4 regions of the Pseudomonas ogarae genome follow, and region 3 is predicted to be linked to each of the others. Evidence: predicted binding sites of a transcription regulator. Region 3 holds the regulator's gene; each other region holds the start of a gene.
What was found. Region 3 encodes FliA, which starts transcription of late flagellar genes. Its sites were predicted from a motif close to CTAAAGTTTNNNNNNNNNNNGCCGNTAA; they were not measured.
Positions count from the first base shown of each region.

Region 1: HU749_RS25475 (methyl-accepting chemotaxis protein) is a predicted target of FliA. The motif match lies at 5,653-5,680, and genes of this name have one in related genera.
Region 2: HU749_RS29110 (methyl-accepting chemotaxis protein) is a predicted target of FliA. The motif match lies at 3,604-3,631, and genes of this name have one in related genera.
Region 4: HU749_RS22940 (methyl-accepting chemotaxis protein) is a predicted target of FliA. The motif match lies at 3,997-4,024, and genes of this name have one in related genera.

Region 1 is NZ_CP077086.1:5,764,869-5,772,419, forward strand. It holds gene HU749_RS25450 (LysR substrate-binding domain-containing protein) at 1-490, shown strand, start outside; gene HU749_RS25455 (DUF1780 domain-containing protein) at 1,106-1,732, shown strand; gene HU749_RS25460 (MOSC domain-containing protein) at 1,729-2,256, shown strand; gene HU749_RS25465 (DUF3094 domain-containing protein) at 2,309-2,482, shown strand; gene HU749_RS25470 (NAD(P)/FAD-dependent oxidoreductase) at 2,543-3,841, shown strand; gene HU749_RS25475 (methyl-accepting chemotaxis protein) at 3,971-5,596, opposite strand; tRNA gene HU749_RS25480 (tRNA-Pro) at 5,744-5,820, opposite strand; tRNA gene HU749_RS25485 (tRNA-Lys) at 5,915-5,990, opposite strand; tRNA gene HU749_RS25490 (tRNA-Pro) at 5,996-6,072, opposite strand; tRNA gene HU749_RS25495 (tRNA-Asn) at 6,080-6,155, opposite strand; gene clpB (ATP-dependent chaperone ClpB) at 6,473-7,551, opposite strand, start outside.
Region 2 is NZ_CP077086.1:6,542,787-6,550,337, reverse strand. It holds gene HU749_RS29125 (putative bifunctional diguanylate cyclase/phosphodiesterase) at 1-1,036, shown strand, start outside; gene HU749_RS29120 (NorM family multidrug efflux MATE transporter) at 1,081-2,475, opposite strand; gene HU749_RS29115 (LysR substrate-binding domain-containing protein) at 2,634-3,554, shown strand; gene HU749_RS29110 (methyl-accepting chemotaxis protein) at 3,740-5,716, shown strand; gene HU749_RS29105 (aldose 1-epimerase family protein) at 5,996-7,210, shown strand; gene HU749_RS29100 (YifB family Mg chelatase-like AAA ATPase) at 7,217-7,551, opposite strand, start outside.
Region 3 is NZ_CP077086.1:2,030,780-2,038,330, reverse strand. It holds gene HU749_RS09100 (chemotaxis protein CheA) at 1-1,942, opposite strand, end outside; gene HU749_RS09095 (protein phosphatase CheZ) at 1,973-2,758, opposite strand; gene HU749_RS09090 (chemotaxis response regulator CheY) at 2,777-3,148, opposite strand; gene fliA (RNA polymerase sigma factor FliA) at 3,316-4,059, opposite strand; gene fleN (flagellar synthesis regulator FleN) at 4,056-4,886, opposite strand; gene flhF (flagellar biosynthesis GTPase FlhF) at 5,003-6,352, opposite strand; gene flhA (flagellar biosynthesis protein FlhA) at 6,364-7,551, opposite strand, start outside.
Region 4 is NZ_CP077086.1:5,220,105-5,227,655, forward strand. It holds gene HU749_RS22925 (DUF2025 family protein) at 63-389, opposite strand; gene HU749_RS22930 (glycerophosphodiester phosphodiesterase) at 635-1,762, shown strand; gene HU749_RS22935 (PepSY domain-containing protein) at 1,885-2,190, shown strand; gene HU749_RS22940 (methyl-accepting chemotaxis protein) at 2,271-3,896, opposite strand; gene HU749_RS22945 (transporter) at 4,157-5,179, shown strand; gene HU749_RS22950 (hypothetical protein) at 5,322-5,465, shown strand; gene HU749_RS22955 (hypothetical protein) at 5,503-5,733, shown strand; gene HU749_RS22960 (MFS transporter) at 5,836-7,035, shown strand; gene arfB (alternative ribosome rescue aminoacyl-tRNA hydrolase ArfB) at 7,032-7,445, opposite strand.

The sequences.
Region 1 (7,551 bases), 2.8 Mb from region 3:
GGATCGCTATGACGTGATGATCACGGCTGAACAGGGCATCGTGGGCGAACAAAAAAACACGGTCCGGCTGTTTCCTGAACGATTGGGCGTTGTGTTGTCGCCCACCTTGTCCGCGCGAATTCAATTAACCGACTTGGGCTCGATTTTCCGCCATCCCCTCCTGCATACCAAAACCCGTCCGGATGCCTGGGCAAACTGGGGGGATGCGATTGGGCACCAGGTCACTGCGCCCGCCGGGCTGGAATACGAGCACTATTACTTTACGTTGGAGGCGGCGATTGCCGGGCTGGGGATTTGTGTCGCCCCGTGGCACTTGGTGGCTGACGACATTCGCCTGGGTCGTCTGGTGGCGCCGTTCGGGTTTCGCCCGAGCCGCTACGTCTATGTCGCTAAGCGCAGCGCGCAGCAGAGCAAGAAACTGGATCTGTTTTGCGCTTGGTTGGCGTGTCAGGCTGAACAGGATGGCCTGCTGGGACCTGCCTGGGGGTAATGCTGTTCACTGGAGCGGTTATCGGAGATTGGGCCTTCCATTCCTCGATCTGTTTCAGGGGTGGTGTGTATATCCGTTTTCGCGGTAACGGCTGCTTATGGTTCCGCTCTTACAGCGGCTCACTTTTGAGAAGCGCAAAAGTAAGCAAAACGCTTCTGCCCCACCACTCGGCACCTCGCCTAGGCTCGGTGTGCCCTCACTCCGGCATTGCTCCGTGGGCCGCCGCGAAGGGCCATCCATGGCCCAGCGCGGCTAACCCGGCATCCATGCCGGGTTGCCCACTGCGCAATACCTTCGTTCAGCCAGCGTGGTTAACGGGGCGCCGAGATCAACGTCCACCGCGAGGCGGCCTGGTAGCCGACCTGGTTCTGGGTCGGACCGCGTTTCTCCTGTGGGAGCGAGCTTGCTCGCGATAGCGGTGGTTCAGTTTACGGTGAGTTGGATGTGCCGACGTCTTCGCGAGCAAGCTCGCGATAGCGGTGGTGCAGAGGCATAGAGGCTCGACCCCTTGCTTTAGGCTCTAAGTGAACAGCATTACCCGGCCCGGGCGGAAATTTGCTCCCATTACAGCAGCTTTATTTTTTTTGATCACATTTGAACGCTAAGCTTGGGCTCATGGATGACTCCGATTACTTACGCCTGCTGACCATCGCGGCCGAGCAAGCCAACGCCTTTCTCTCCAATGCCCGCAAATGGGAGCGTGAGCGTTGGGTCTGCCAGCGCCTGCTGCAGGGGCTGAACGTGCCTTACCGCGCCGACGAGTTCGCGCCGGCCGGCGAGCCGCCGGACGTGTTGTTTCGCGATGCCAATTTCGAGGTGTTTTTCGTGCTCGACGAAGGTCGACGCCTCAATGACGAATGGCGCGATGAACTGCAACGCCGTCGCAGCGCCTTTTCCCTGAGCCAACTGGTGCGTCGCGAGGCCAAGCCGCGGCGGATCCCGGCCAATGAGTTCCTGATGCGGCTGGCCCCGACCTTGCGCAAGAAAGCCCATAACTACACCGAACGCGGCATGGACCTGGGCGACCTGGACATCATCGCCTTCGCCAGCCTCAAGCGCGAAGTGCTGGACCTCAACAGTCACTTCCCGCCGCCGACCGAATACCTGCGCCAGGGCTGGCGCTCACTGTCACTGGTAGGGCCGACGTTCGCCCGGGTGCTGTTCGCCCACCCTGACGCGCCGGACTTCCTGCGAAGCAACCTGGGTCGCAGCATTGTTTTCGATGTCGGGATCAGCCTGTGAGCCCACTGCAGGAACTGATTGCCGCTGTGCCCCAGCATGGCCGCGTACGCTGGATCGGCGTGCGCCCCCAGGGTCATGCGCCCATGATCGAACTGGACGCCGTGGAGGCCCGCCTGGAGGCTGGGCTGACCGGCGATCATGCCCGCCCCGGTGCGCGCAATGCACGGCAAGTAACGCTGATCCAATGGGAACACCTGGCCGTGATCGGCTCGCTGATGGGCCGTCCCGAGGACCGGCCCGTGCTGCCACAGGAGCTGCGACGCAATATTGTGGTCAGCGGCATCAATTTGTTCAGCCTCAAGGGCCGGCGCTTTCGCATTGGACAAGCCATTTTTGAAACCACCGGCTGGTGCCAGCCGTGTGCTCGATTGGAGCGAAACCTCGGCGAAGGTACATTCCAGGCCGTACGCGGCCATGGCGGAATCACCGCCCGGGTGTTAAAAAGTGGAATCATTCGCCTGGACGACAGCCTGATCGTCGAACCCGTTCCGGCGAGCGGCTACGCTGCTTTCAATGCCGGCTAGCCGGACGCTGTAACGTCTTCACATTCCGCAACGTCTACCTGACGAGGCCTTTATGACCAGTCGCCTGAACCCAGATGACCAGAAGCATGTCGAAGAGTACCTGCAACTGTCCCAGCACCGAGTCGAGCGCCGGCCTTTCCGGCCATGGATGCTCCTGGTGGTGGTACTGGCCGTGACCATCGGCCTGGGCCTGTTGAGCCGACTGATCAGTTACCTGACGCTATGAGCCGCTTGATGCTCGCGCAGGTAACGGCACTGATTTCCTTTAGCCTTGCGAGATATCCCCATGACTCATCGTATTGTCATCGTTGGCGGCGGCGCCGGCGGTCTGGAGTTGGCTACCCGTCTGGGTAAGACTCTGGGCAAGCGTGGCACGGCCAGTGTGATGCTGGTCGACGCGAACCTGACCCACATCTGGAAACCGCTGCTGCACGAAGTGGCTGCCGGTTCCCTGAACTCCTCCGAAGACGAACTCAACTATGTCGCCCAGGCAAAATGGAACCACTTCGAGTTCCAGCTGGGGCGCATGAGCGGCCTGGATCGCGAGCGCAAGAGAATCCAACTGGCCGCCACCTATGACGAGGCCGGCGTCGAGCTGTTGCCGGCCCGGGAACTGGGCTACGACACCCTGGTGATTGCCGTCGGCAGCACCACCAATGACTTCGGCACCGAAGGCGCAGCGCAGCATTGCCTGTTCCTCGACACCCGCAAACAGGCCGAGCGCTTCCATCAGCAGTTGCTGCACCACTATCTGCGCGCCCACGCCGGGCAGACTGATATCGTCGAGCGCATCAGCGTCGCCATCGTCGGAGCCGGTGCGACCGGGGTCGAACTGGCCGCCGAGCTGCACAATGCCGCCCACGAACTGCACGCCTACGGCCTGGACCGGATCAAACCGGAGAACATGCACATCACCCTGATCGAGGCGGGCCCCCGGGTCTTGCCAGCCCTGCCGGAGCGTATCGGCGGGCCGGTGCACAAGACCCTGGAAAAACTCGGCGTCAACGTCATGACCAACGCCGCCGTCAGCCAAGTGACCGCCGACAGCCTCATTACCGCGGACGGCAAAGTGATCGACGCGAGCCTGAAAGTCTGGGCCGCCGGGATTCGCGCCCCGGACTACCTCAAGGACATCGACGGACTGGAGACCAACCGGATCAACCAGTTGCAGGTGCTGCCGACGCTACAGACCACCCGCGACGAGAACATCTTCGCCTTCGGCGATTGCGCCGCCTGCCCGCAACCCGGCAGCGATCGCAACGTCCCGCCCCGCGCCCAGGCCGCGCACCAGCAAGCCTCGCTGCTGGCCAAGTCCTTGAAGCTGCGGATAGAAGGCAAGGCCCTGCCAGAATACAAATACACCGACTACGGCTCGCTGATCTCGCTGTCGCGGTTCTCGGCGGTGGGCAACCTGATGGGCAACCTGACCGGCAGCGTGATGCTCGAAGGCTGGCTGGCGCGGATGTTCTATGTGTCGTTGTATCGCATGCACCAGATGGCGCTGTACGGCATGTTCCGCACGGCCATGCTGATGCTGGGCAGCAAGATCGGGCGTGGGACCGAGCCTCGGCTGAAGCTGCACTGAGTCAGCAGCACTGACATTGAATGATCCACCGTCATCGCGAGCAAGCTCGCTCCCACAGTTGATCGCGGTCATCCTGTGGGAGCGAGCTTGCTCGCGATGAGGTCGGTACAGCCAGTACTTAATCCTCAATCAAACCTGAAACCGCTGCACCATCGTGCGCAACGAATTCGCCAGTTGCGACAACTCATGGCTGGACGCGCTGGTCTGGTCCGCGCCGGAGGCCGAGCGCACCGACAGATCACGAATGTTCACCAGATTGCGATCCACCTCGCGGGCCACTTGTGCCTGTTCTTCGGCGGCGCTGGCGATCACCAGGTTACGTTCGTGGATTTCATTGACCGACGCCGTGATGGTCTGCAACGCGTCCCCTGCCCGCTCCGCCATGGCCAGGGTACTGGCGGCGCGACTGGAGCTGGCCTGCATGGAGTCGAGTGCCTGGGTGGCACCGCTGCGCATGCCCTGGACCATTTGCTCGATTTCCTGGGTCGATTGCTGCGTGCGATAAGCCAGCGCCCGCACTTCATCGGCCACCACCGCAAACCCACGTCCGCTCTCACCCGCCCGGGCCGCTTCGATAGCCGCGTTAAGGGCCAGCAGGTTGGTCTGCTCGGCGATGGCGCGGATCACGTCCAGCACTTTGCCGATATCCTGCGATTGGTTGGCCAGGGATTGCACCAGGCCACCGGTCACTTGCACATCGCTGGCGAGGGCGCCGATGGCGTCGACCGTATCGCTGACCCGCTGCTGCCCAAGGGACGCCGACTCACTGGACTGACGCGTGGCATCGGAGGTGGAGACCGCATTGCGCGCAACCTCCTCCACGGCAGTGGTCATTTCGGTGACGGCCGTGGCGGCCTGTTCAATTTCGTTGTTCTGCTGTTGCAGGCTGTGGGTGCTGTCGAGCGTAACGGCGTTCAGCTCATCGGCTGCGGTGGCCAGTTGCGCAGCCGAACCGCTGATGCCCTGCAACGTCTCACGCAGATTCTGCTGCATGGCCGCCAACGCCTTGAGCAAGCGGCTCACTTCGTCGTTGCCATGGGTCTCGATGGGCCGGGTCAGGTCACCCCGGGCGACGTTCTCCGCAGCATTGAGCGCCTCACCCAAGGGCTTGACGATACTGCGCGTGAGCAGCATGGCCAGGGCCACCGTGGCCAGCGCGGCGAGCACAACGAACAGGCTGACGATCATGCGGGAATTGGCGTAGTGCTCCTGGGACTTCTGGCTCTCGATGGACACCTGCTTGGAAAACAGCTCCGCCAAGTCGTTGAGCTGTTTGCCGGAACCGTCCACCACGGTCTTCATGTCCACCAGCAGCAGCTTGATCAATTCGTCCCGACGCCCTTGTTCGGCCAGGGTGAAGGATTGGGCGATACCCGTACGGTAAGCGGCGAAGGTTTGCTTGAACTGGTCATAGAGGGCCTTGCCTTCAGGCGTCACGACGAGTTTTTCGTAGGCCGCGATTTTTTCGCTCAACTCCTTGTCGCGCGTGTCCATCTGCCCGCGATACACCGCAATGTTCTTCGGGTCCTGGTCCAGGGCCATGCGCAGGGAAATGGTGCGGATCCGCAGCATCCACTCGCGGATCTCATCACCGCCGCGAATGCTCGGCAGCCATTGGGTTTCCACCGCGACTTCACTGTCACGAATACTCGACATCTGTCCCAGCGCAAACACCCCGAGCAACGCCACCAGCACGGCGATCAAGGCAAAACCCAACGCGGCACGAGGGGCAATATTCAGCTGACGAAGAACCATAGGGAATGCCTTTTTTTATTGTTGGCCTGAAGTGGGGCCAGGCCCCTGTCGGCGGGTTATCGGCAGGTTGTACGATGTCTTAAGTCCCACCCACTTTATCGCAGGCAAAAAAAATCCCCGTATCTTTCGATACGAGGATTTTTAATATGGTCGGGGTAAGGGGATTCGAACTCCTGACATCCTGCTCCCAAAGCAGGCGCGCTACCGGACTGCGCTATACCCCGGTAAAAAAAAGGCGACCTTTACAAGTCGCCTTCCTCGATCAGGGCTTTTGGCCTCTGATCTTAAGATTCGATTCCAGCGAACTGGTTTCAAAAATGGTGGGTCGTGTGGGATTCGAACCTACGACCAATTGGTTAAAAGCCAACTGCTCTACCAACTGAGCTAACGACCCAAAGATGGTCGGGGTAAGGGGATTCGAACTCCTGACATCCTGCTCCCAAAGCAGGCGCGCTACCGGACTGCGCTATACCCCGATTGAAATGGCTCCGTGACCAGGACTCGAACCTGGGACCCAATGATTAACAGTCATTTGCTCTACCGACTGAGCTATCACGGAACTGATATTTCAAGTTACTGCAATTTTGAAGCTACAACGTTGAAGCTAGCTTCAACCTCTTCTACCCTTACGCATCGCTGCGTTCGTGTGTCTGAGGCGCGCTATTCTACAATCTTCAAAACCTCTGTCAACCCCTTAAATTGCTTTCAAGACAATGATTTGCAACTTATTTTGGATTCCTTCTCAGCGAGAAGTAACCCTTGGGGTGACTGACTGCGGGGCGCACTTTACAAGCCTTTTCCTTTGAGTTCAACGGCCTGATGAAAAAAATGGCCTCGCAAAGCGAGGCCATCTCAATTGCAGGCAGTGCGGGCCTTTCAGTTGAAGACGATTTCGTCGTTCTCCACCGTACCGGTCACGGTTTCGCCCGGCATGAACCGACCCGACAGGATCAACTGCGCCAGCGGGTTTTCGATCCAGCGCTGGATCGCCCGCTTCAGCGGCCGCGCGCCATAGACCGGGTCGTAACCCACCGCAATCAGCTTATCCAACGCCTCGTCGCTCAACTGCAGTTTCAGCTCACGTTCGGTGAGGCGACTGCGCAGGCGACCCAACTGGATCTCGGTAATGCCGGCAATCTGATCACGGGCCAACGGCTCGAAGATCACCACTTCGTCGACCCGGTTGATGAACTCCGGCCGGAAGTGCGTAGAGATCGCGTCCATCACCGCCGCGCGCTGCGCCTCGCGGTCGCCCACCAGTTCCTGGATCTGCGTCGAGCCCAGGTTGGAGGTCATCACGATCACCGTGTTGCGGAAGTCCACTGTGCGCCCGTGGCTATCCGTCAGGCGACCATCCTCCAGCACTTGCAGCAGGATGTTGAACACATCCGGGTGCGCCTTCTCGACTTCATCGAGCAGGATCACCGAGTACGGCTTGCGACGCACGGCCTCGGTGAGGTAACCGCCCTCTTCATAACCGACATAACCTGGTGGCGCACCGATGAGCCGTGCCACGGAATGTTTCTCCATGAACTCGGACATGTCGATGCGCACCATGGCCTCTTCGGTGTCGAAGAGGAACTCGGCCAGCGCCTTGCACAGCTCGGTTTTACCGACACCGGTCGGGCCGAGGAACATGAACGAGCCGCTCGGCCGGTTCGGGTCCGACAGTCCGGCACGGGAACGACGCACGGCGTTGGACACCGCCACCACTGCCTCTTCCTGACCGATCACACGCTGGTGCAGCAGACTTTCCATCTTCAGCAGCTTGTCGCGCTCGCCTTCGAGCATTTTCGAGACCGGAATGCCAGTCCACTTGGAGACCACTTCGGCAATCTCTTCCTCCGTGACCTTGCTGCGCAGCAACTGGTTTTCGCTCTTGCCATGCTGGTCGACCATTTGCAGGCTGCGCTCCAGGTCCGGGATCACCCCGTACTGCAGCTCGGCCATGCGGT
Region 2 (7,551 bases), 2.0 Mb from region 3:
CCGCGCGCCACAGCGGGCCGAGTGGATGGCCGAGCGTATTACCGAAGCTTTGGCCGAGCCCTACTGGGTGGACGGTGAAAGCCTGCTGATCGGCTGCAGCCTGGGCGTTGCCCACGCCCGCGCCCAGGCCGGCGCCGATCCGCTGATGTGGCACGCCCACATCGCCATGCAGCAGGCCAAGAGCACCCAGGGCTGCACCTTTCATATCTTCAACGAGCGCATCAATCGCAATGCCCGCAGCCTCGCCGACCTGGAAAGCGAGCTGCGCCGGGCACTGCGCCGTGACGAGTTGGAACTGCATTACCAGCCACGGCTGAACCTCGATGGCGGCCACATTGTCGGTCTCGAAGCCCTGGTGCGCTGGCGTCACGGCGAACGTGGCTTGCTGCCACCCAGTGAGTTCGTGCCGCTGGCGGAACAGAGCGGCCTGATCGTGCCGTTGGGCTACTGGGTGATTTCCCGGGCGCTGCGGGACATGCAGGCCCTGCGCGAGCGGGGGCTGGCACCGTTGCACATGGCGGTCAACCTGTCGTTCCGGCAGTTCCAGGACAGCCAGTTGCTGCCGACCCTGAGCCGGTTGATTGCCGAGCGGGGTGTCGAGGCGCAATGGCTGGAGTTCGAACTCACCGAAACCGCCGTCATGCGCCGCAGCGAGCTGGTCAAGCAGACCATGGATGCCCTGGGCCGCCTGGGAGTGCGCTTCTCCCTGGACGACTTCGGCACCGGGTTCTCCTCGTTCGTGCACCTCAACAGCCTGCCCATCGCCCTGCTCAAGATCGACAAGAGCTTCGTCGGCGGCATGGAGCAGCGCGAAGAGAACCGCAAGCTGGTACACGCCATGATCAACCTGGCGCACAACCTCAACCTGGAAGTGGTGGCCGAAGGTGTGGAAACCCAGGAACAACTGGACCTGCTTCGCGGCTTCGGTTGCGACCAGGTGCAGGGTTTCCTGATCAGCAAGCCGTTGCCGTTGCCGGAGTTGGTGGAGTACTTGACCTTCGAGGGTGATCAGCAGTCGATGCTGGAAATCAGCTGACGCAAAACCCTGTGGGAGCGGGCTTGCTCCCACAGGGGCATATCTCAATCGACCTGGATGGCCTCGAAACGCTGCCGTCCGGGCTCACTGCGAATCATCCGCTTCATCTTCCATTCAAACGCCGCTGTCAGGCTCACGGCCGCGCAGGCCAGCCCCAGGGCCAGGCCCCACCAGACGCCGGTCGGCCCCCAGTTCAGGTGGAACGCCATCCACCACGCCGCTGGCGCACCGATCAGCCAATAGCAACCCAGCCCCACCAGGAAGGTGGTCTTGGCGTCCTTGAGCCCGCGAATGCAGCCCATGGCGATGGTTTGCGTGCCGTCGAACAGCTCGAACCACGCCGCGACCGCCAGCAGGCTCACGGCCAGGTTGATCACATCGCGAAACGCCGGGTCGTCGTGGTCCAGGAACAAACCGATCAATTGATGGGGCAGCAGCCAGAACACCATGGCGAACGCCAGCATGGCGGCCGCGCCAAAGCCAATCCCGACCCGACCGGCCAGGCGCGCCATCAGCAACTGCCCGGCGCCATAGTGCTGGCCGATGCGCATGGTGATGGCGTAGGACATCCCGGCCGGCACCATGAACGCCACCGAGACGATCTGCAGCGCGATCTGGTGGGCTGCCAACGGCGTGCTGCCCATGGTGCCCATGCACAGCGCAGCGAACGCAAACAACCCGACCTCCACCGCGTAAGTGCCGCCAATCGGCAGGCCCAGGCGCCACAGTTCCTTGAGGTATTGGCGATTGGGCCGCGACAGGCCTTCGAGCAGCGGATAGGCACGGTAGGCCGGGTGCCGATGGATGTGCCAGGCCAGCGCCAGGGCCATGCAGTTGGCGACGATGGCCGTGACCAGGCCGATCCCCATCAAGCCGAGTTTCGGCAGGCCGAACATGCCGGTGATGAGCGCGTAGTTGAGCAGGAAGTTGGCCACCGTGCCGCCGAGGCTGATCACCATGACCGGTGTGGCCCGGCCGATGGCACTGGTGAAGCCGCGCAGGGCCATGAAGCTCAAGTAGCCGGGCAGGGCGAACGGCAGCGCCAGCAGGAACTGTCCGGCGGACAGCACGTTGGTTTCGGTCTGGCCGAACATCAGCAGTACGGGCTTGAGGTTCCACAACAGCAACCCGGCCATCAAAGCCATCAGCCAGGCCAGCCATAACCCGGCCTGGGTCAACCGGGTGGCGCCTTCGACATCGCCTGCGCCCTGGCGGATCGCGACCAGGGTGCCCACCGCGGCGATCACGCCGATGCAGAAGATCGACACGAACGAATAAGTGGCCGCCCCGAGCCCGCCGCCGGCCAGGGCTTCGGGGCTCAGGCGGGCCATCATCACGGTGTCGGTGAGCACCATCAGCATGTGCGCCAACTGCGAGGCAATCAACGGCCCCGCCAGCCGCAGGATGGCCCAGAGTTCGGTACGCACTGGATGCCGCATGATCATCACGCTCCATGTTCAAACAAGGCAGTAAAGCAACGATTCTCGGCGCTCTCGGCGGATTGCACAAAGGGATAAAAAAGATCGCTGGCATGATTAAAACTCATGCTGGATGGGTTTCTGGTAGGGTTTGCGAACAACGCCATGGAGCTTCTGCGATGTCTCGTCGTCTTCCTCCTCTTTATGCGCTGCGGGCATTCGAAGCCGCGGCGCGCTACAGTTCGTTCACCCGGGCCGCTGAAGAGCTGTCGATCACCCAGAGCGCGGTCAGTCGGCACATTCGCACGCTGGAAGATCACTTTGCCTGCCGGCTGTTCCAGCGCAGTGGCCGTAACCTGCAATTGACCGAGGCGGCGCGGTTGTTGTTGCCGGGCGTACGTGAGGGCTTCATGGCGCTGGAGCGCGCCTGCCATACCTTGCATGGCGAGGATGGCATCCTGCGCATGAAAGCGCCTTCCACGCTGACCATGCGCTGGTTGTTGGCGCGCCTGAGTCGCTTCCGGCATTTGCAGCCCGGCAACGAGGTGCAGCTGACCAGTGCCTGGATGGACATCGACTCGGTGGACTTCAACGTCGAGCCCTTCGATTGCGCCGTATTACTGAGCAACGGGCATTTTTCCGCGGACTGGGAGGCCAGTTTGCTGTTTCCCGAGGAACTGATCCCGGTGGGCGCGCCGAACCTGCTGAACGACCAGCCCTGGGATGTGGCGCGGTTGGCCAGCGCTGAATTGCTGCACCCCACGCCGGATCGCCGGGACTGGCGCAATTGGCTGCAACGCATGGGCCTGTCCGACAAGGTTTCGCTCAAGGGGGGGCAGGTGTTCGATACCCTGGAGCTGGGCATGATCGCCGCGGCACGCGGCTATGGGGTTTCCATGGGCGACCTGCTGATGGTGGCCGAGGACGTCGCCCAGGGGCGCCTGAGCCTGCCCTGGCCGACGGCTGTCGCCAGCGGTGAACACTATTACCTGGTCTGGCCGAGAACCCGACCGGGAGGTGAACGTTTGCGCCGGCTCAGCGACTTCCTCCAGGCTGAGGTGAAGGCCATGCAATTACCCGACGTGCAGCGTTTGGGCTGAAACGTTGCAGTTGGTGTGCTAGCCACTTGGCATTAATCCTTGCGAACCGCTCAAGTATTTGGCTTTGCCGCCGAATTTGTGAGGATGGAACCTTCGTGCAGAAAGGGCCAACTTACACCTCACTCGAAAAATGCCGAGCGTGCGAGCGTGATCAGGATGATCCGGTCTCTCGGCCAGGAGCCGTCATGTCTCAACCCCGTGCCCGGATCGCCTCACAGCTAGGCCTTGCCCTCGCTGTGATATTGGCGATCGTGATCTCCGGCAGTACCGTCTTCGCCCTGCGTTCGCTGGACGCTGCCAACCTCGCCACCCGTGAAGAACACTTGGCCAGCGAAGCGCGTCTGATGGCCGATCAGCTCAATACGTTCCACAGCACGTTGCGTGAGAGTACGCAGCGGTTGGCCGGTCTGTTCGAAAAGCGCTTCAGCGCGGGCCTGACCGTGCATCCGGACCAGCCGGTGACGGTGGCGGGCGTGCAGACCCCAGGTTTGAACCTGGGCAGCGAAGTGTTGAATAACAACTTCAAGGAAGTGGATGACTTCAAGGCGATGACTGCCGGGGTTGCCACGGTATTCGTGCGCAGCGGCGACGATTTCATCCGCGTCAGTACCTCCGTCAGTAAACAGGACGGCACGCGGGCCATTGGTACCGTGCTCGACCGCGCCGGTCCAGCCTATGGTCCGGTGATCAGCGGGCAGAGCTACATCGGTCGAGCCTTGCTTTTCGGACGCTTCTACATGTCGCAGTACACGCCTGTACGCGACAGCGGCGGCAAGATCATTGCCGTGTTGTATGTAGGCTTCGACTACACCGATGCGCAGAACGCGCAGTTCGAGAACCTCAAGCGTTTCCGCATCGGCCAGACCGGTTCGCTGGCATTGTTGGATGAGCAAAACAAATGGCTGGTGCCGCCGGCGGGCGTACAGGCGCTGGACAACGCTACTGCGGCCATCACAGGCTTGATCAAAAAACCGGGCAAGGGTGCGTTCTGGGACGACACCGCGGAAGCGTTCTACAGCGTCGCCGTACCGTTCGAGGGCGGGCCGTGGGCGGTGGTGGCGAGCATGCCGAAAACCGAGATTCGCGCCGTGACCTGGAGCGTCGGTACGCAATTGGCCATTGGCAGCCTGCTGGCGATGTTGTTGGCGGTCGGCTCGGCAATGTGGTTGTTGCGCAGCAAACTGGCACCGCTCGGCGATCTGGTACGCCAGGCCGAAGCCTTGGGCGCCGGCGACCTGAGCGTGCGCCTGAACGTGTCGAGCCATGATGAAATCGGTCAGTTGGCCCGTGCCTTCAACCAGATGAGCCAAGCCTTGTCGACCATGGTCGAGCACATCCGCAAGGCCTCCCAGGAGGTCAACAGCCGCGCCCAGGCGCTGTCCGGGTTGTCCAGCGGAGCGTATGAAGGCATGGAGCAGCAATCCGGCGAAATCACCAGCATGGCTGGCGCGGTGGAAGAGTTCAGTGCGACCTCATTGAACATTGCCGACAACATGGGCAACACCGAGCGCCTGGCCCAGGAAAACGCCCAGCAGACCCGCATTGGCCGTACCTCGATGGACGAAGCGTCGTCGTCCCTGGAGCAAATTGCCGGTGCGCTGAACAGCACGGCCACGGTCATCAACACCTTGGGCCAGCGTTCCCAGGAAATCGGCGGCATCGTGGGTGTGATCACCTCGATCGCCGAGCAGACCAACCTGCTGGCCTTGAACGCCGCCATCGAAGCTGCCCGCGCAGGCGAGCAGGGCCGTGGTTTCGCCGTGGTGGCCGATGAAGTCCGCAGCCTGGCTTCCCGCACTCGCCAGGCCACTGACGAAATTTCCAGCATGATCAACAGCATCCAGCAGGAAACCGGCAATGCCATCAGCACGATGGAGCAGGGCAACCTGTTGATGCAGGAAGGCCTGTCGCGCAACGCCAACGTGGCCACGGCCCTGGCCCGCATCGATGAGCAAAGCCGCTCGGCCGGCCAGCAATTTGCGGCGATCACCACCGCCACCCAGGAACAAAGCAGCACCGCGACCCTGCTCAGCAGCAACCTGCAAAGCATCGCCATGGCCAACAGCGAACAGCGCCAAGTGGTCTCGAACCTGGCACTCACCGCCAAGGAACTGGAAAAACTGGCCCAGGACCTGCGCCAAGAGGTTGATCGGTTCCGCTGAAACGTCCCGTCACGAGCAAGCTCGCTCCCACAAGGGAATTGTGGGGAACACACTTCTGACGCCCAGCGGGAATCAGTGTGGGAGCGAGCTTGCTCGCGATGGCGGCCGCCCAGGCAACATCATCTCAATCTGACCCACCGCTATCGCGAGCAAGCTCGCTCCCACAAAAGCTGCCACTCTGGTGTTACCTCTTTTTTAGGAATATTGCTGTTTTTAAGCTTGCTGAAACGTTTCTTCAAGTCTATAAAAACCGCACAACTCCAATAAAAGGTCGTGACCATGACTCCGCTCAAACTCCTCGTTACCCTTGGCGCCTTGGGCGCTGCCTCCCAGGCGATGGCTTGGGATTACGTCCTGCTGGATACGGATAAAGCCGCCCAACCCTGGCAAATCACCAGCCAGCAACTGGGCGTGAAAACCGACAAGCCCTTTTCCGTGACGATGCGCACCCTGCACGGCGGCCGGCAGGAAGGCGTCAGCATCGTCGACATCGACAATGGCACCCTGAAACTTTCGGTCGTCCCGACCCGTGGCATGAACGTGCTGCAGGCTTCGGTCGGGAATGTGCGCATGGGTTGGGATTCGCCCGTCAAGGAAGTGGTCAATCCGGCGTTCATCGAACTCAACGGCCGAGGCGGGTTGGGCTGGCTCGAAGGTTTCAATGAGCTGGTCACCCGTTGCGGCTACGAGTGGGTCGGCCATCCCGGCATGGACAACGGTGAGCTGCTGACCCTGCATGGTCGCGCCGCCAATATTCCGGCCAACAAAGTCACCTTGCATATCGACGAAAAGCCGCCCTACGCCATCACCCTGCGGGGCGAGTTGAAGGAGCAGGCGTTCAAGAAGGTCGATTTCTCGGTGCAGACCGAACTGGTCACCGAACCCGGCAGCGTGACGTTCGCGCTCAGCGATACGCTGACCAACAACGGCGATTATCCGAAGGAATACCAAGCGCTCTACCACAGCAACTTCAGTACGCCGTTCCTGGAGCAGGGCGCTCGTTTCGCGGCACCGGTCAAGCAGGTTTCGCCGTTCAACGACAAGGCCAAGGGCGACTTGCCTGATTGGCAAACCTACCGGGGCCCGACCAAGGATTACGATGAAACCGTCTACAACGTCGTGCCATACGCTGACGCCAAGGGCGACACACTCACCGTGCTGCACAACAAGGCCGGTAGCCTCGGTGTGTCGGTAGGCTTCAACACCAGCACGCTTCCGGTGTTCTCCCTGTGGAAAAACACCGATACCCAGGGGCAGGGCTACGTGACCGGGCTGGAGCCAGGCACCAGTTTTTCCTATAACCGCCGGTATCAGCGCCCTCTGGGCCTGGTTCCTACCATCGCGCCGAAAGAGCACAAGCAGTTCCAGATCCACTACAGCCTGTTGGCGGACAAGGGCGCTGTGGATAAGGCGCTCAAGCGCATCGACGCCATCCAGAACGATCAGAAAACCGAAGTCCGGGAAACACCGTTGGTTGACCTGAGCAAACCATGACGGGGTTCAAGCCGTAGTCGGCCGATACTGCAACGCTTCGGCCAGGTGTTCGCGACGGATGCTCCCCGCTTGCTCCAGGTCTGCCAGCGTCCGGGCGACCTTGAGCAAGCGGTGGGCGGCGCGCAATGACAGGGTCAGCCGCTCGCAGGCGGTTTCCAGCCAGGTCTCATCGGTTGTGGATAACTTGCAGTGTTGGCGCAACCCCGGCAGATCGAGGAAGGCGTTGGCGCAGCCCTGGCGCTTGTGCTGACGCTCCCGGGCCTCGGCCACCTGCTCGGCGACCGTGGCTGTATCGTCCCCGGTTTCGCGCTTGGGGTTTAACGCCGTGGCTTCCCGGGCGA
Region 3 (7,551 bases):
CCACGTTGGTGCGCGACAGGTCGAGGTGGAAGATCTCGTTGACGTTGACCAGCGGGAAGGCGAATGCCTGGTTGCCCAGCATCACCATCAGGGTCGGCATGATCGCCAGGGTCAACGGGACCTTGATGACGATCTTCGAGCCCAGGCCCTTGGTCGAGTAGATATTGATCGAACCGTTGAGCTGGGAAATCTTGGTTTTCACCACGTCCATGCCCACGCCACGGCCCGACACGTCGGAGATCTCGGTCTTGGTCGAGAAGCCCGGGGCGAAGATCAGGTTGTAGCACTCGGTGTCGCTCAGGCGGTCGGCGGCATCCTTGTCCATCACACCGCGTTTCACCGCGATGGCACGCAACACGTTCGGGTCCATGCCTTTGCCGTCGTCGGAGATCGACAACAGGATGTGGTCGCCCTCCTGCTCGGCGGCCAGGATCACCTTGCCGCCACGGACCTTGCCTGAAGCTTCGCGTTCTTCCGGCGACTCGATGCCGTGGTCAACCGCGTTGCGCACCAAGTGGACCAGCGGGTCGGCCAGGGCCTCGACAAGGTTCTTGTCGAGGTCGGTCTCTTCACCCACCAGTTCCAGGTTGATTTCTTTCTTGAGCTGGCGAGCCAGGTCGCGAACCAGGCGCGGGAAGCGCCCGAAGACTTTCTTGATCGGCTGCATCCGGGTCTTCATGACCGCGGTCTGCAGGTCCGCCGTGACCACGTCGAGGTTCGACACGGCCTTGGACATGGCTTCGTCCTGGCTATTGAGGCCCAGGCGCACCAGACGGTTACGCACCAGCACCAGTTCGCCGACCATGTTCATGATCTCGTCCAGGCGTGCGGTATCGACCCGAACGGTGGTCTCGGCTTCGCTGGCCGGTTTGTCCGCTGGCGCAGCCGCCGGAGCACGGGCTGGCGCCGGGGCAGCAGCGGCAGGCTTGGCGGGCTCGGCCTTCGGTTCCGGTGCCTTGGCAGCGGGTTTTGGCGCAACCTTGGCCGCCGGCGCGGCCGCAGTGGCGGCAGCAGGCGCAGCAGAAGCCGTACCGACTTCGCTGAACTTGCCTTTGCCATGCAGCTCATCGAGCAGGGATTCGAATTCGTGGTCGCTGATCAGGTCGCTGCCCGCGGCAGCGGCGGCGGGCTTGGCCGGCGTCGGCGCCGAAGCGATGGCCGAATCCAGTGCGTCAACGGCAAAGGTGCCCTTGCCATGCAACTGATCGAGCAACGCTTCGAATTCGTCGTCGGTGATGTCCGAGCTGTCGCCCGCGGCTTTCGGCGCGGCGGGGGCCGCCGCCGGGACCACGGCATCAGGCGCGAACTGGCCCTTGCCATGGAGCTGGTCGAGCAGTGACTCGAACTCGGCATCGGTGATTTCATCGCTGCCAGCCCCATCGGCGGCCGGCGCTGCAGGTGCAGAAGGTGCAGCCGGTGCCTCGGCCTGGGCCTTGACGGCATTCAGGGAGTCCAGCAGTTGTTCGAATTCGTTATCGGTGATGTCGCCCGATTCCTCGGCGACCGGTTCTTCAACCACGGCCTCGGCAACCGGAGCCGCTTCGTCAGCCGATTGCGGCTCGGCCAGGCGCGACAGCGCGGCGAGCAATTCGGGGGTGGCAGCCGTAATCGGCGAGCGCTCACGCACTTCGCTGAACATACTGTTGACCGCATCCAGCGCTTCAAGCACCACGTCCATCAATTCCGAATCAACGCGACGCTCACCCTTGCGCAGGATGTCGAACACGTTCTCGGCAATGTGACAGCACTCCACCAGCTCGTTGAGCTGGAGGAAGCCGGCGCCTCCTTTTACAGTGTGGAAACCGCGAAAAATTGCATTGAGCAGATCCGCATCATCTGGTCGGCTTTCCAGCTCGACCAGCTGTTCGGACAGTTGCTCTAGAATCTCGCCGGCCTCAACCAGGAAATCCTGAAGGATCTCTTCATCGGCGCCGAAGCTCATTAATGGCTGCTCCTAAAACAGGGCTAAAACTCAGAATCCAAGGCTGGACAGCAAATCGTCCACATCGTCCTGACCGGACATAACGTCTTCTCTTTTATCGGCATGAATCTGCGGACCTTCACCCTGAGAGAGATGTTTTTGTGGATCTTTTTCAGCAAGCATCGCTTCACGGTCGTGTTCGATGCCTGCAAAGCGGTCGACCTGGCTGGCCATCAACACCAGTTTGAGCAGGTTGCTTTCCACTTCGGTGACCAGTTGGGTCACACGCTTGATCACTTGGCCGGTCAGGTCCTGATAGTCCTGAGCCAGCAGAATGTCGTTGAGATTGCTTGCCACGGCGCGGTTCTCGGTGCCGCTGCGCGTCAGGAAACCGTCGACGCGACGGGCCAGCTCCCGAAACTCTTCAGCGCCGACTTCGCGACGCATGAACCGGCCCCAGTCGGTACTCAAGGCCTGGGCTTCTTCGCTCAGGCCATTGACCAGCGGCGTTGCACTTTCCACCAGGTCCATGGTGCGGTTGGCCGCGGCCTCGGTCAGCTTGACCACATAACCCAGACGCTCGGTGGCGTCGGTGATCTGCGAGACTTCCTCGGCCTGCGGCATATGCGGGTCGATCTGGAAATTGACAATCGCGCTGTGCAATTCACGCGTGAGCTTGCCCACTTCCTGATACAGACCGCGGTCACGGGTCTGGTTGAGCTCATGGATCATTTGAACCGCATCGCCAAAGCGACCTTTTTCAAGGCTGTCGACCAGTTCGCGGGCATGTTTTTTCAGGGTCGATTCGAAATCGCCCATTGAAGATTCGTTGTCCATAGCTCCCCCGTGGCGCCGTTAACCGATGCGTTCGAAGATTTTTTCGATCTTCTCTTTCAACGCCTGGGCCGTGAAGGGTTTGACCACATAGCCGTTTACACCGGCTTGGGCCGCTTCGATGATCTGCTCGCGCTTGGCTTCGGCAGTGACCATCAGCACCGGAAGATGCTTGAGCTTTTCGTCGGCGCGCACATGGCGCAGCAAGTCGATACCGGTCATGCCGGGCATGTTCCAGTCAGTTACCAGAAAGTCGATGCTCCCGCTGTTGAGGACCGGAATGGCTGTGATGCCATCATCCGCCTCGACCGTGTTGGTGAACCCAAGGTCACGCAACAGGTTTTTTATGATCCGCCGCATCGTTGAGAAGTCATCAACGATGAGGATTTTCATGTTCTTGTCCAATTCGACCTCCAAGCAGTCTTAAACGCGCCCAGCACCTGGACGCGCCATTTCAATCAATCCGGCACAACACTCGACAACGGTCCGGAGCACAACGGATGGAGACTGGCGCAGTACCTGCCAGGCCAGCCTCGTTCGCAGCGTCCCCACACTGCCTGTCAACGCGCTCGCCACTCCCCCAAACGCCCCCGCAAACGGGCCGCGCACTGGCTGTGTAACTGGCTGACCCGCGATTCGCTGACCCCCAGGACCTCACCGATTTCCTTGAGGTTCAGCTCTTCGTCGTAGTACAGCGCCAAGACCAGTCGCTCACGCTCCGGCAAATTGGCAATCGCATCCGCCAGCGCACTCTGGAAACGTTCATCTTCCAGGTCACGCGACGGCTCCATGTGAGCACTCGCGTTATCCTCATGCAGCCCTTCGTGTTCGCCGTCCTGCAACAGGTCGTCGAAACTGAACAGGCGGCTGCCCAAGGTATCGTTCAAAATCCCGTAATAATCGTCGAGACTCAATTGGAGTTCGGCCGCAACCTCGTGATCTTTAGCGTCACGCCCGGTTTTAGCTTCAATTGCCCGAATTGCATCGCTGACCATGCGGGTATTGCGATGCACCGAACGCGGCGCCCAATCGCCCTTGCGGACTTCATCGAGCATGGCCCCGCGAATGCGAATACCGGCATACGTCTCGAAACTGGCGCCCTTGCTCGCGTCGTATTTGTTCGACACTTCGAGCAGGCCGATCATGCCCGCCTGGATCAAGTCTTCGACCTGGACACTGGCCGGCAAACGCGCCAGCAAGTGATAGGCGATACGCTTGACCAGCGGTGCGTAACGCTCGATCAATTCGTACTGGGCGTCCCGTGCCGATTTTTTGTAGAGATGGTTGTAACCGCTGGCTGTCATAGCACGGGCCCTGCTGTTTGTTGCACAAGACGCTCGACGAAAAATTCCAGATGCCCGCGGGGGTTGGCCGGCAGTGGCCAGGTGTCGACCTTCTGGGCGATCGCCTTGAACGCCAGCGCGCATTTGGAACGTGGAAAGGCTTCATAAACGGCACGTTGCTTCTGGACGGCCTTGCGAACGCTTTCGTCGTAAGGCACTGCGCCGACGTATTGTAGGGCGACGTCCAGGAAGCGATCCGTGACCTTTGTCAACTTGGCGAACAGGTTGCGTCCTTCCTGCGGGCTCTGGGCCATGTTGGCCAGGACGCGGAAGCGGTTCATGCCATAGTCGCGGTTAAGCAGTTTGATCAGGGCATAGGCGTCGGTGATGGACGTCGGTTCGTCGCAGACCACCAGCAGCACTTCCTGGGCAGCGCGGACGAAACTGACGACCGAGTCACCAATACCGGCCGCGGTATCGATCACCAGCACATCAAGGTTGTCGCCGATGTCGCTGAACGCCTGGATCAGGCCCGCGTGCTGGGCCGGGGTCAGGTGAACCATGCTCTGGGTGCCGGAGGCAGCCGGCACGATGCGAATCCCGCCCGGCCCCTGCAACAACACGTCACGCAGTTCACAGCGCCCTTCAATCACGTCCGCCAGGGTGCGTTTGGGTGTAAGCCCCAACAACACGTCGACGTTCGCCAGGCCCAGGTCGGCGTCCAGCAGCATGACCCGTCGGCCAAGCTCTGCCAGAGCCAGGGACAAGTTCACTGACACGTTAGTCTTCCCGACGCCACCTTTGCCGCCGGTCACCGCGATCACCTGTACGGGATGCATGCTGCCCATGTTCGTTCTTTACCTTGTCTTACTTAGACGGAGGCCACATTACTGGCTGCGCGTTCGCATACGGAACAATGCATGGCAGACCATCGATGTAGGTACAAAAAATATTCATGATTACCTCAGCCGACCTGCTTGGTCGGGCTGTGGTAGATATCAGCGAACATATCAGCCATGGCTTCTTCGCTGGGTTCTTCCTGCATTTGCACACTCACGGCACGACTGACCAGTTGATGACGGCGCGGCAGATGCAAATCATCCGGGATCCGCGGCCCGTCGGTCAGGTAGGCCACCGGTAGTTCATGACCGATCGCCAGGCTCAACACCTCGCCCAGGCTTGCCGTTTCGTCCAGCTTAGTCAGGATGCAGCCGGCCAGCCCGCAGCGTTTGTAGCTGTGGTATGCGGCGGTTAGAACCTGTTTCTGGCTGGTGGTTGCCAACACGAGATAATTTTTTGACTTGATACCGCGCCCGGCCAGGCTCTCGAGCTGCATGCGCAGGGCTGGATCGCTGGCTTGCAGGCCCGCGGTATCGATCAGCACGACGCGTTTGCGCAGCAGCGGCTCCAGTGCCTGGGCCAGGGATTGACCCGGATCCACATGGGTCACCGACACATTGAGAATCCGGCCGAGGGTCTTGAGTTGCTCCTGGGCACCGATGCGGAAACTGTCCATGCTCACCAAGGCAATGCTCTGGGCGCCGTACTTGAGTACATAACGGGCGGCGAGCTTGGCCAGGGTGGTGGTCTTGCCCATGCCGGCAGGACCGACCATGGCAATCACCCCACCCTCTTCCAGCGGCTCGACTTCCGGCGTGGCGATCATCCGCGCCAGGTGCGCCAGCAACATGCGCCAGGCCTGGCGAGGCTCTTCGATACCATTGATCAGCGCCAGCAGGTCCCGGGACAACGGGCCGGACAGGCCGATGCGTTGCAGGCGACGCCACAGGTTGGCCTGGGCTGGACGGCTGCCTTGCAGTTGGTTCCAGGCCAGGGAGCCGAGCTGGACTTCCATCAGCTCGCGCAGGCTGTTGAGTTCAAAGCGCATCGAGTCCAGGGCGCGCGGGTCGACACCCCGGGCAGGCGCTGCTGGCGCCGGCTCAGGACGACGCGGTTCGGCTTGGGCCTGCTCGATCAGCGGTTCGGCAGCGGTCAATGGCAGGCCGGCGGTCAGCGGCTGACCGGCGAACAATTGACGATTGGTACCCGCCGCGCCCTCGCCTTCGCTGCTGCGCAGGCTCAGTTCGGCCTGGGCGCTGGCGATGCGAGATTGGGTCTTGCGCAGCTCGTCTTCGAGTTCCATGTTAGGAACCCGCGGGGCCAACGCAGACAGTTTGTAATCCAGGGCAGCCGTCAGCTCGACACCGCCGGCGATACGACGGTTGCCAATGATGGCTGCTTCAGCGCCCAGCTCGTCACGAACCAGTTTCATGGCCTGACGCATGTCGGCGGCGAAAAAACGCTTCACTTGCATAAACCACTACCTCAGCCGTTGGGCCCTACTGTCGCAACGATGGTCACTTGCTTGTTGTCCGGTATTTCCTGGTACGCCAGCACATGCAGCCCCGGGACCGCGAGGCGCCCGAATCGCGAGAGCATCGCGCGAATCGGACCGGCCACCAGCAGGATCACCGGCTGGCCTTGCATCTCTTGCCGCTGGGCTGCTTCGATCAGCGAACGCTGCAGCTTCTCGGCCATGCTTGGCTCCAGCAGGACACCCTCTTCCGAGCCTTGTCCTGCCTTCTGCAGACTATTGAGCAATATCTGTTCCAACCTTGGCTCCAAGGTGATCACAGGCAGCTCAGACTCAGTGCCTACAATGCTTTGGACGATTGCGCGGGACACGCCGACCCGAACCGCAGCCACCAGGGCGGCGGTATCTTGACTCTTGGAAGCGTTGTTGGCGATAGCCTCGGCAATACTGCGTATGTCGCGCACAGGCACTTGCTCGGCCAATAGCGCCTGCAACACCTTGAGCAATTGCGACAACGAAACCACACCCGGCACCAGCTCTTCAGCCAGCTTGGGCGAGCCTTTTGCCAATACTTGCAGGAGTTGCTGGACTTCTTCGTGGCCAATCAGCTCGCTGGAGTGCTTGTACAGGATCTGGTTCAAGTGGGTCGCCACCACCGTACTGGCGTCCACCACGGTATAGCCGAGGGACTGGGCCTGGGCCCGCTGGCTGATTTCGATCCACACCGCTTCCAGGCCGAAAGCCGGATCCTTGGCGGTGATGCCGTTGAGGCTGCCGTAGACCTGCCCGGGGTTGATCGCCAATTCGCGGTCGGGGTAGATCTCGGCCTCGGCCAGAATCACCCCCATCAAGGTCAGGCGATAGGCGCTCGGCGCCAGGTCTAGGTTGTCGCGAATATGCACGGTGGGCATCAGGAAGCCCAGGTCCTGGGAGAGCTTCTTGCGCACCCCCTTGATCCGCGCCAGCAACTGACCACCCTGGTTGCGGTCGACCAATGGAATCAGGCGATAGCCGACTTCCAGGCCGATCATGTCGATCGGCGTCACGTCATCCCAGCCCAGCTCCTTGGTTTCCATGGCGCGGGCCGGCGACGGCAGCAGTTCCTGCTGGCGCTTGACCTCTTGCAGGGCCTGGACTTTCTGCACGTTCTGTTTTTTCCAGAACAGGTAGGCGCCGCCGGCAGCCAGAGCAGCCATGCT
Region 4 (7,551 bases), 3.2 Mb from region 3:
GTGTCACCGATTCATTGTTCAGCTCGCTCCCACAGGATATCTATTCAATTCAAGATTGCGGCTCAGCCTTCCACCAACTGCCGCACCGCGACGATTTCCGGCAGGTCGCTGCGGGCCATGTACACCCGCAAAGGTTCGGACAGGTTGATCCGATCGTCGATGTTCTGGTCCAGCAGCAACTGGATGCGCTCGCGACTCAAGGCCATGGTGCCGTCTGCCACAGGGGCCCAGACAAATTCGCAGGTGGGGATGATGCCGTCGTCGGCCACGTCCATGCCGAAAGCGTCTTCGCTGAACCGTACGATGTATTGGCCAGTCTTGCGGTTCAGGCCGACAAAACCTTTGAGCTGGTCGGCGGCCTGGCAGATGAATGTCGAAGTGGTGCGCATGGTAAACCTCATGGATACGTCCCTCGGGACGTCTGATCGATGGTTTACACACAAGGCAAGTGAACGATGGTTTCAGGTTTCCCTCTGCCGGGGAAACTGGTGCGGCCAAGGGTACTGCAAAGCGGCCTGGAAATGCGTGGGAAAAATCTGCTTTGCACAAGTTTATGTCGGTATGGCGATAGCGCCGACAGCGTTCAATTGTTAAAAGATAGGTTTTTGCACACACCTACGAAAGGATTTCGAGCATGCCTGTCACCTTCACCCGCAGCGCATTGGTGCTGAGCCTGTTGCTCGGCTTCGGCCAGGCCCAAGCCTCCGAGGCCCCGAGCCCCAAGGCCCTGGCAGCCCTCCAGGGCATTCCGCACCCAGCGGTCATCGCCCATCGAGGCGCCTCGTTCGACGCGCCGGAATCCACCGCTGCCGCCTACAAGCTGGCCCGCGACCTGGGCGCCGACTACCTGGAACTGGACCTGCAACGCAGCAAGGACGGCGTGTTGTTCATCCTGCATGATGACAGCCTGCTGCGCACCACGGATGTCGCGGTCAAATTCCCCGAGCGCAAGGACAGCACCGCCAACGAATTCACCATGGCGGAACTCAAAACCCTCGATGCCGGCAGTTGGTTCAACACCGCCTACCCGGACCGCGCGCGCCCTTCGTTCGTGGGCCTGAAAATCCTGACCCTCGATGAAGTGATCAATATTGCCGAGGCCAACCCGCAGCAAAAACCCGGGCTGTACATCGAAACCAAGGAGCCGAAGCTGTTCCCCGGTATCGAACGCGACCTGAAGGACAAACTGCAGGACCGCGGTTGGCTGAGCCCCGCCGGGTCGAAACTGGCCAAGCGTGCCACCGGTGTCGGCCAGGGCAAGGGCAAAGTGGTCTTGCAGACCTTTGAAAAGAGCAGCCTCGAACTGCTGCACAAAGAGATGCCGAAGGTGCCAAAGATCCTGCTGTTGTGGGTGGGCGAAGGCAACATCGAGCCCAAGTCCAAGGTGACGTTTGCCGAGTCCGGCGAAACGGACAAGGCCGCCTATTACGCCAAGCAGGAACCCAAGGACAAGGCCGAATTCGAGCAGTGGGTCCAGTATGCCAAGGCCCACGGCGCCATCGGCACCGGTCCTTCGGCGGCGTTGACCCGTGGCGGCAGCCAGAGTTATTCGGACCTGGTGCAGCCATGGATGAACCAGTACACCCATGACCAGGGTCTGCTGGTGCATGTCTACACCGTGGATGAAGCGGTGGACTTCAAGAAAGTGATGGAGGCCGGCGTCGATGGCATCTTCACCAACCGTGCCAGTGAGTTGCTCAAGTACTTCCAGCGTTCCGAGACAGGCAGCGTGGTGCAACTATTGGAAAAGAACGGCTACTGAGTCGCAGACGGTTGCCAGGCAACTTGCTTCAGGTTTTTTCGAATTAAGGGTGAATTAAGTTGCCACAGTTAATCTGAGCCCACTTAAACGACTCACCCTTAACAACACCAAGGAAAGAACTCATGAAAACGTTGACTGCCCTGTTTACCGCTACTGCCCTGACCCTGACTGCTGGCCTGGCCCAGGCGGATGTTCGCGTCGATCAGATTCCTCAGCTGGTCAAGGAAGGCAAGATCAAGTCCCTTGAATCGATGAACGAAGAAGCCCTGAAGTTGCACCCGGGCGCCACCATCACCGACACCGACCTGGATAACCACTTCAACGGTTATGAATATGAAGTCGAATTGAAAACCGCCGACGGCAAAGAGTTTGATGTTGATTTCGATGCCACGACCGGCAAAGTCTTGAGCAACAAGCAAGACACTTGATCCATCAGCAAAAAAAGAGCCGCGCAACCTTAGGGTTGCGCGGCTCTTTTGCGTTTATCAATACCTGTCGCGAACGACCGTCAGGCACTCAACCGCGCCGTCACTTCATTCAACTGTCCCGACAAGCCGTGCAAATCCCGACTGGCCGCTTCGGTGCGCTGCACATTGTCCAGGTTAGTGCTGGCAATGCAGGTGATTTCCGTCAGGTTGCGGGAAATGTCTTCGGCCACGGAAGTCTGCTCTTCGGCTGCAGTGGCGATCTGGCGGTTCATGTCGCGAATCGCTTCGACAGCCTGGGTGATGCGTTCGAGCATCACACCGGCCTGGGTCACTTGCTCCACACTCTCTTCACTGCGCGACTGCCCGCTCTCAATGGCGTGCGCCGCGTCCACCGCACCCGTTTGTACAGTCTGGATAATCTGGTTGATCTCGATGATCGACGAAGCCGTGCGTTGGGCCAGGCTGCGGACCTCATCGGCGACCACCGCGAAACCGCGCCCCGCCTCACCAGCCCGCGCGGCTTCGATGGCAGCATTGAGGGCCAGCAGGTTGGTCTGTTCGGCGATCCCGCGAATCACCTCCAACACCTTGCCGATACGCCCGCTGTCGGTTTCCAACTGACGGATGACCGTGGCCGTGTTGGCGATCTCGCCGCGCATCCGGGTGATGGTGTGGATGGTCCCCTGCATGACCTTCCCGCCCTGTTGCGCCGATTGATCGGCGTCATCGGCCGCCTGCGCCGCGTCGGCGGCATGACGGGCCACTTCCTGGGCCGTGGCGGACATTTCGTTCATCGCCGTCGCCACCTGATCGGTGCGTTCGAATTGCTCGCTGGTGCCCTGGCTCATCAGGCTGGCGATGGCGTTGAGTTCACCGCTGGCACTGTCCAGTTCCGTGGCACTGCGTTGCAGGCGAGTAAAGGTTTCGGCAAGGAAATCACGTAATGTGTTGGCCGCGACTGCCAGATTGCCCAGCTCGTCCTGACGGCTGCTCGTCACACGCTCGGCGAAACGCCCCTGACTGAGTCGGGTCACGTAGTCGATCAGGTTACGGATCGGCTGAACCAGGTTGCGATTGACCAGCCACAGGCTGAACAACCCGATCAGCACGCCCGACACCAGCATGATCACGGTGCCCAGCATAATCGTGCGATCGGCACCGGCACTGATCAGCGTCGATTGCTCGGTGCCCAGCTTGCGCAGCTCCACCACCAGCGCGCTCATTTGCTCACTGGCCGCACGGTCCACGCCCTTGACCGCCGCATCGCCCGCCGCCGCATCGCCACCGGAGGCGACAAATGCGTCACGGCCCTTTTGGTAGGCGACGCCCAACTGACGATGTTCATCGCGCAGGGCCTCGATACGCGTCTTGATCGGCGCCGGCACACCTTCACGCCCGCTCAATTGGCCAAGGATGCCTTGGACATCACGCTGACGTTCCTCGAACTGTTTCCAGTATTTCTCCAGGTCCGCCGGCTGCTTGCCGCGCAGCAGGACGTTTTTCCATTCCTGCACCTGCACCTTGAACTGCAGGTTGGCCTCGTCGATCAATTGCGAGGCACGCAACGGTCCATCGATCAGGTTGCGATAGTTCTGGACACCATTGGAAAGGAAATGAAAGGACGCCAGGGCGATCAGCAACATCGCCAGCAGGCTGCCGCTCAACAGGGCGAGAATCTGGGCTCGAAGGGATTTTTGTAGAATCATGGGGAGCAATCTCTAAGCAAGGAGAACAGGAACGACGTCCCGACCTCCATGTCCGCAACACACCGCGTCGCAACCCCAATACGGGGGGGATATGCACATACCATCGGCCTGCCAGGGGCATTCTTGAACCTTGGCGACTGCCGGTAGCGCCCGGATTGACGGCGCGAATAGAGCGGTCACAAAACCATCAAGAAAGCTTGCGAAGATGGCGTTCAAGTGAACCTGTAGCCGCCACAGGCACTTCCCGCCAGCGAGACTTCATGAACCACAGCATCGATCAAAGCCACCGCGATCCGGACCTGTTCGGCCTGCTTTACGGGTTTCGTTTCCGCCCCGGCGAACGCGGGCAGGAGATCGATTCGGCCCAGGCCTTACGGAGCCTGCAACACCCGCAAGACTCGGATGAATTCCTCTGGCTGCACTTGAACCTGGCCCACGCTGCGTGCGAGCGCTGGATGAAAGGTCACCTGGCCCTGCCCCAGGAGTTTTTCGAAGCCTTGCACGAAGGCTCGCGCTCGACCCGCATCGAGCATGTCGACTCGGCGTTACTGGCCGTGGTGAACGATGTCGTGTTCAACCTCAGCAACATGGTGTCCTCGGATGTCTCCACACTGTGGGTTTGCGTTCACAGTCGATTGATCGTCAGCGCGCGGCTGCAACCCCTGCACTCGGTCGACAAGCTGCGCTCGTCGGTGAAGGCCGGCGAGTGCTTTCGCTCGCCAGTGGAACTACTCGTGCACTTGCTGCGCGACCAGGGCGAAGTGCTGACCCAGATCGTGCGCAAGACCAGCCTGAGCGTCGACCAGGTCGAAGATCAGTTGCTGTCCTCGCGCCTGTCCACCAACCGCGCCGAGCTGGGCAGCAACCGCCGGGTGCTGGTGCGCTTGCAGCGCTTGCTGGCCCTGGAGCCGGGCTCATTGCTACGTCTGCTCAACCGCCCGCCGCAATGGTTGCAGAAAGAAGACGTCAAGGAGCTGCGCAAATCCACCGAGGAATTCGCCCTGATCATCAACGACCTCACCGCGTTGAGTGAACGGATCAAGCTGCTCCAGGAAGAAATCGCCGCCAACCTCAACGAACAAAGCAACCGCACCCTGTTCACCCTGACGGTGGTCACGGTATTGGCGTTGCCCATCAACATCATTGCCGGTTTCTTTGGCATGAACGTCGGTGGCGTGCCGCTTGCCAGCGATCCCGAAGGCTTCTGGATCCTGGTGGCGCTGGTCGCAACCTTCACGCTGATTGCCGGCCGCTGGGCATTTCGCAAGCGAGGTGACTATTGAACATGACGTGTCTAGACAATCCCTTTTGTCGGCCCGACGGGATTTAAAAGTCTTTTTGTCATTTCTCCTGCTGTATCCTGCCCAGGCTTTGTAAAAGCGCGGATCTACCAGATCTATCCACAGACTTTGCGAGGAGCGCGATATGCACGAGATCCCTAATCTCCCCTTCCCAAGCCTGCACGACACTGAGCAGACGACCACGCTACAAGCCGGGGGGCAAGCAGACGCCCAGCAACCCGAGCCCAAAGAAGCCACTGAACGCCGCCAGGCCGACAGCGAAGACTGATTGACCCGCACCACCAGACCGTGTGGAAAGCGCTAAGATGCGCTTTCCACACTGCCTGAATCCCGAGCCCTCCATGACCGATGACACCCCTCCATTCAGCGAAGCCCAAGCCAGCGTGCTGATCGGCACTGCCGAAAAAATGGTCGATATCTGGACCCGTCTTCCTGCCGAGAAACAAGCGGCCCTGCTGGCGCGCTTTGGCAGCGAAGAAAACGCCATCGCCGCACTGGTCACCACACGCCTGGTCAGTGGTGAAAGCAACAGCTGAGCCACCACTCGGCAAATAGTTTTACTTTTCCCCGCCCTGAGCCCACGGTCGCCGTTATCATAAGCAGCCTATCTATCCAGCTGCTCCGTGGACCTCTTCCCCATGTCAGATTCCCAGCGCCCCCTGGCGGTCACGCTGCAAGTCGTTTCCATCGTCCTGTTCACATTCATCGGCTACCTGAATATCGGCATTCCGCTTGCCGTGCTGCCCGGGTTCGTCCACGGCGAACTGGGCTTCGGCGCGGTAATCGCCGGGTTGGTGATCAGCGTGCAATACCTGGCCACCCTGCTCAGTCGTCCTTACGCCGGGCGAATCATCGATAACCTGGGGAGCAAGCGCGCGGTGACGTTCGGCCTCGCCGGCTGCGGGCTGAGCGGTGTGTTCATGCTGGTGTCTGCCTGGACGCCCCACCTGCCCACGTTCAGCCTGATCAGCCTGCTGATCGGTCGCCTGGTGCTCGGCAGCGCGGAAAGCCTGGTGGGCTCCGGTTCGATTGGCTGGGGCATCGGCCGGGTCGGTGCGGCGAATACCGCCAAGGTGATCTCCTGGAACGGTATCGCCAGTTACGGCGCGCTGGCGATCGGTGCACCGCTGGGGGTGTGGCTGGTCAATGCGCTGGGACTGTGGAGCATGGGCGTGAGCATTATCTTGCTCGGTTTGCTGGGATTGGCATTGGCCTGGCGCAAAACCGCCGCGCCCATCGTCACTGGCGAACGCCTGCCGTTCATGCACGTGCTGGGACGTGTGCTGCCACACGGCTGCGGCCTGGCCCTGGGTTCCATCGGGTTTGGCACCATCGCGACCTTCATCACCCTGTACTACGCCACCCAGCACTGGGACAACGCCGTGCTGTGCCTGAGCCTGTTCGGCGCCAGCTTCATCGGCGCGCGCCTGCTGTTCGGCAACCTGATCAACCGTCTGGGCGGCTTTCGCGTGGCGATTGCCTGCCTGTCGGTGGAAACCCTCGGCCTGTTGCTGTTGTGGCTCGCACCGGATGCCCACTGGGCCCTGGCGGGCGCGGCGTTGAGCGGTTTCGGCTTTTCCCTGGTGTTTCCGGCGCTGGGCGTGGAAGCGGTCAACCTGGTGCCGGCCTCCAGCCGCGGGGCGGCGGTGGGCGCTTATTCACTGTTCATTGATTTGTCGCTGGGGATCACCGGACCGCTGGCCGGTGCAATTGCCGCCGGCTTCGGCTTTGCCTCGATCTTTCTGTTCGCCGCACTGGCGGCCCTGGGCGGCTTGGCATTGAGCGTCTACCTGTACCGACAGGCGCCAAGGCATCGCCAGGAACGGGAGAAAAGCTAGAAGTCCACCTTGCCGCGCCCGGCCTTGATCGAGCCGCGCTTGGTCTTGGATTCCAGGCGACGCTTTTTCGAACCCAGGGTCGGCTTGGTCGGACGGCGCTTCTTTTCGACCTTGGTGGCGCTGAGGATCAGTTCGGTCAGGCGCTCCAGGGCATCGGCGCGGTTCTGTTCCTGCGTGCGGTATTGCTGGGCCTTGATGATCAATACACCGTCGCTGGTAATGCGACTGTCGCGCAGGGCCAGCAGCCGCTCCTTGTAGAACTCGGGCAGCGACGAGGCCGGAATGTCGAAGCGCAAATGCACGGCGCTGGAGACCTTGTTGACGTTCTGCCCCCCTGCCCCCTGGGCGCGGATGGCCGTCAGCTCGATCTCGGCGTCCGGGATGTGCACGGTGTTGGAAATGACCAGCATGGAAAGTGTCCGGTATCAGGACCCACAGGATACCCGAAACAGCCGGAATGAAGATTGCGAGAGCCTGACCTGTGGAATTGGTCTGTGGAGCAAGGCTTGCCCGCGA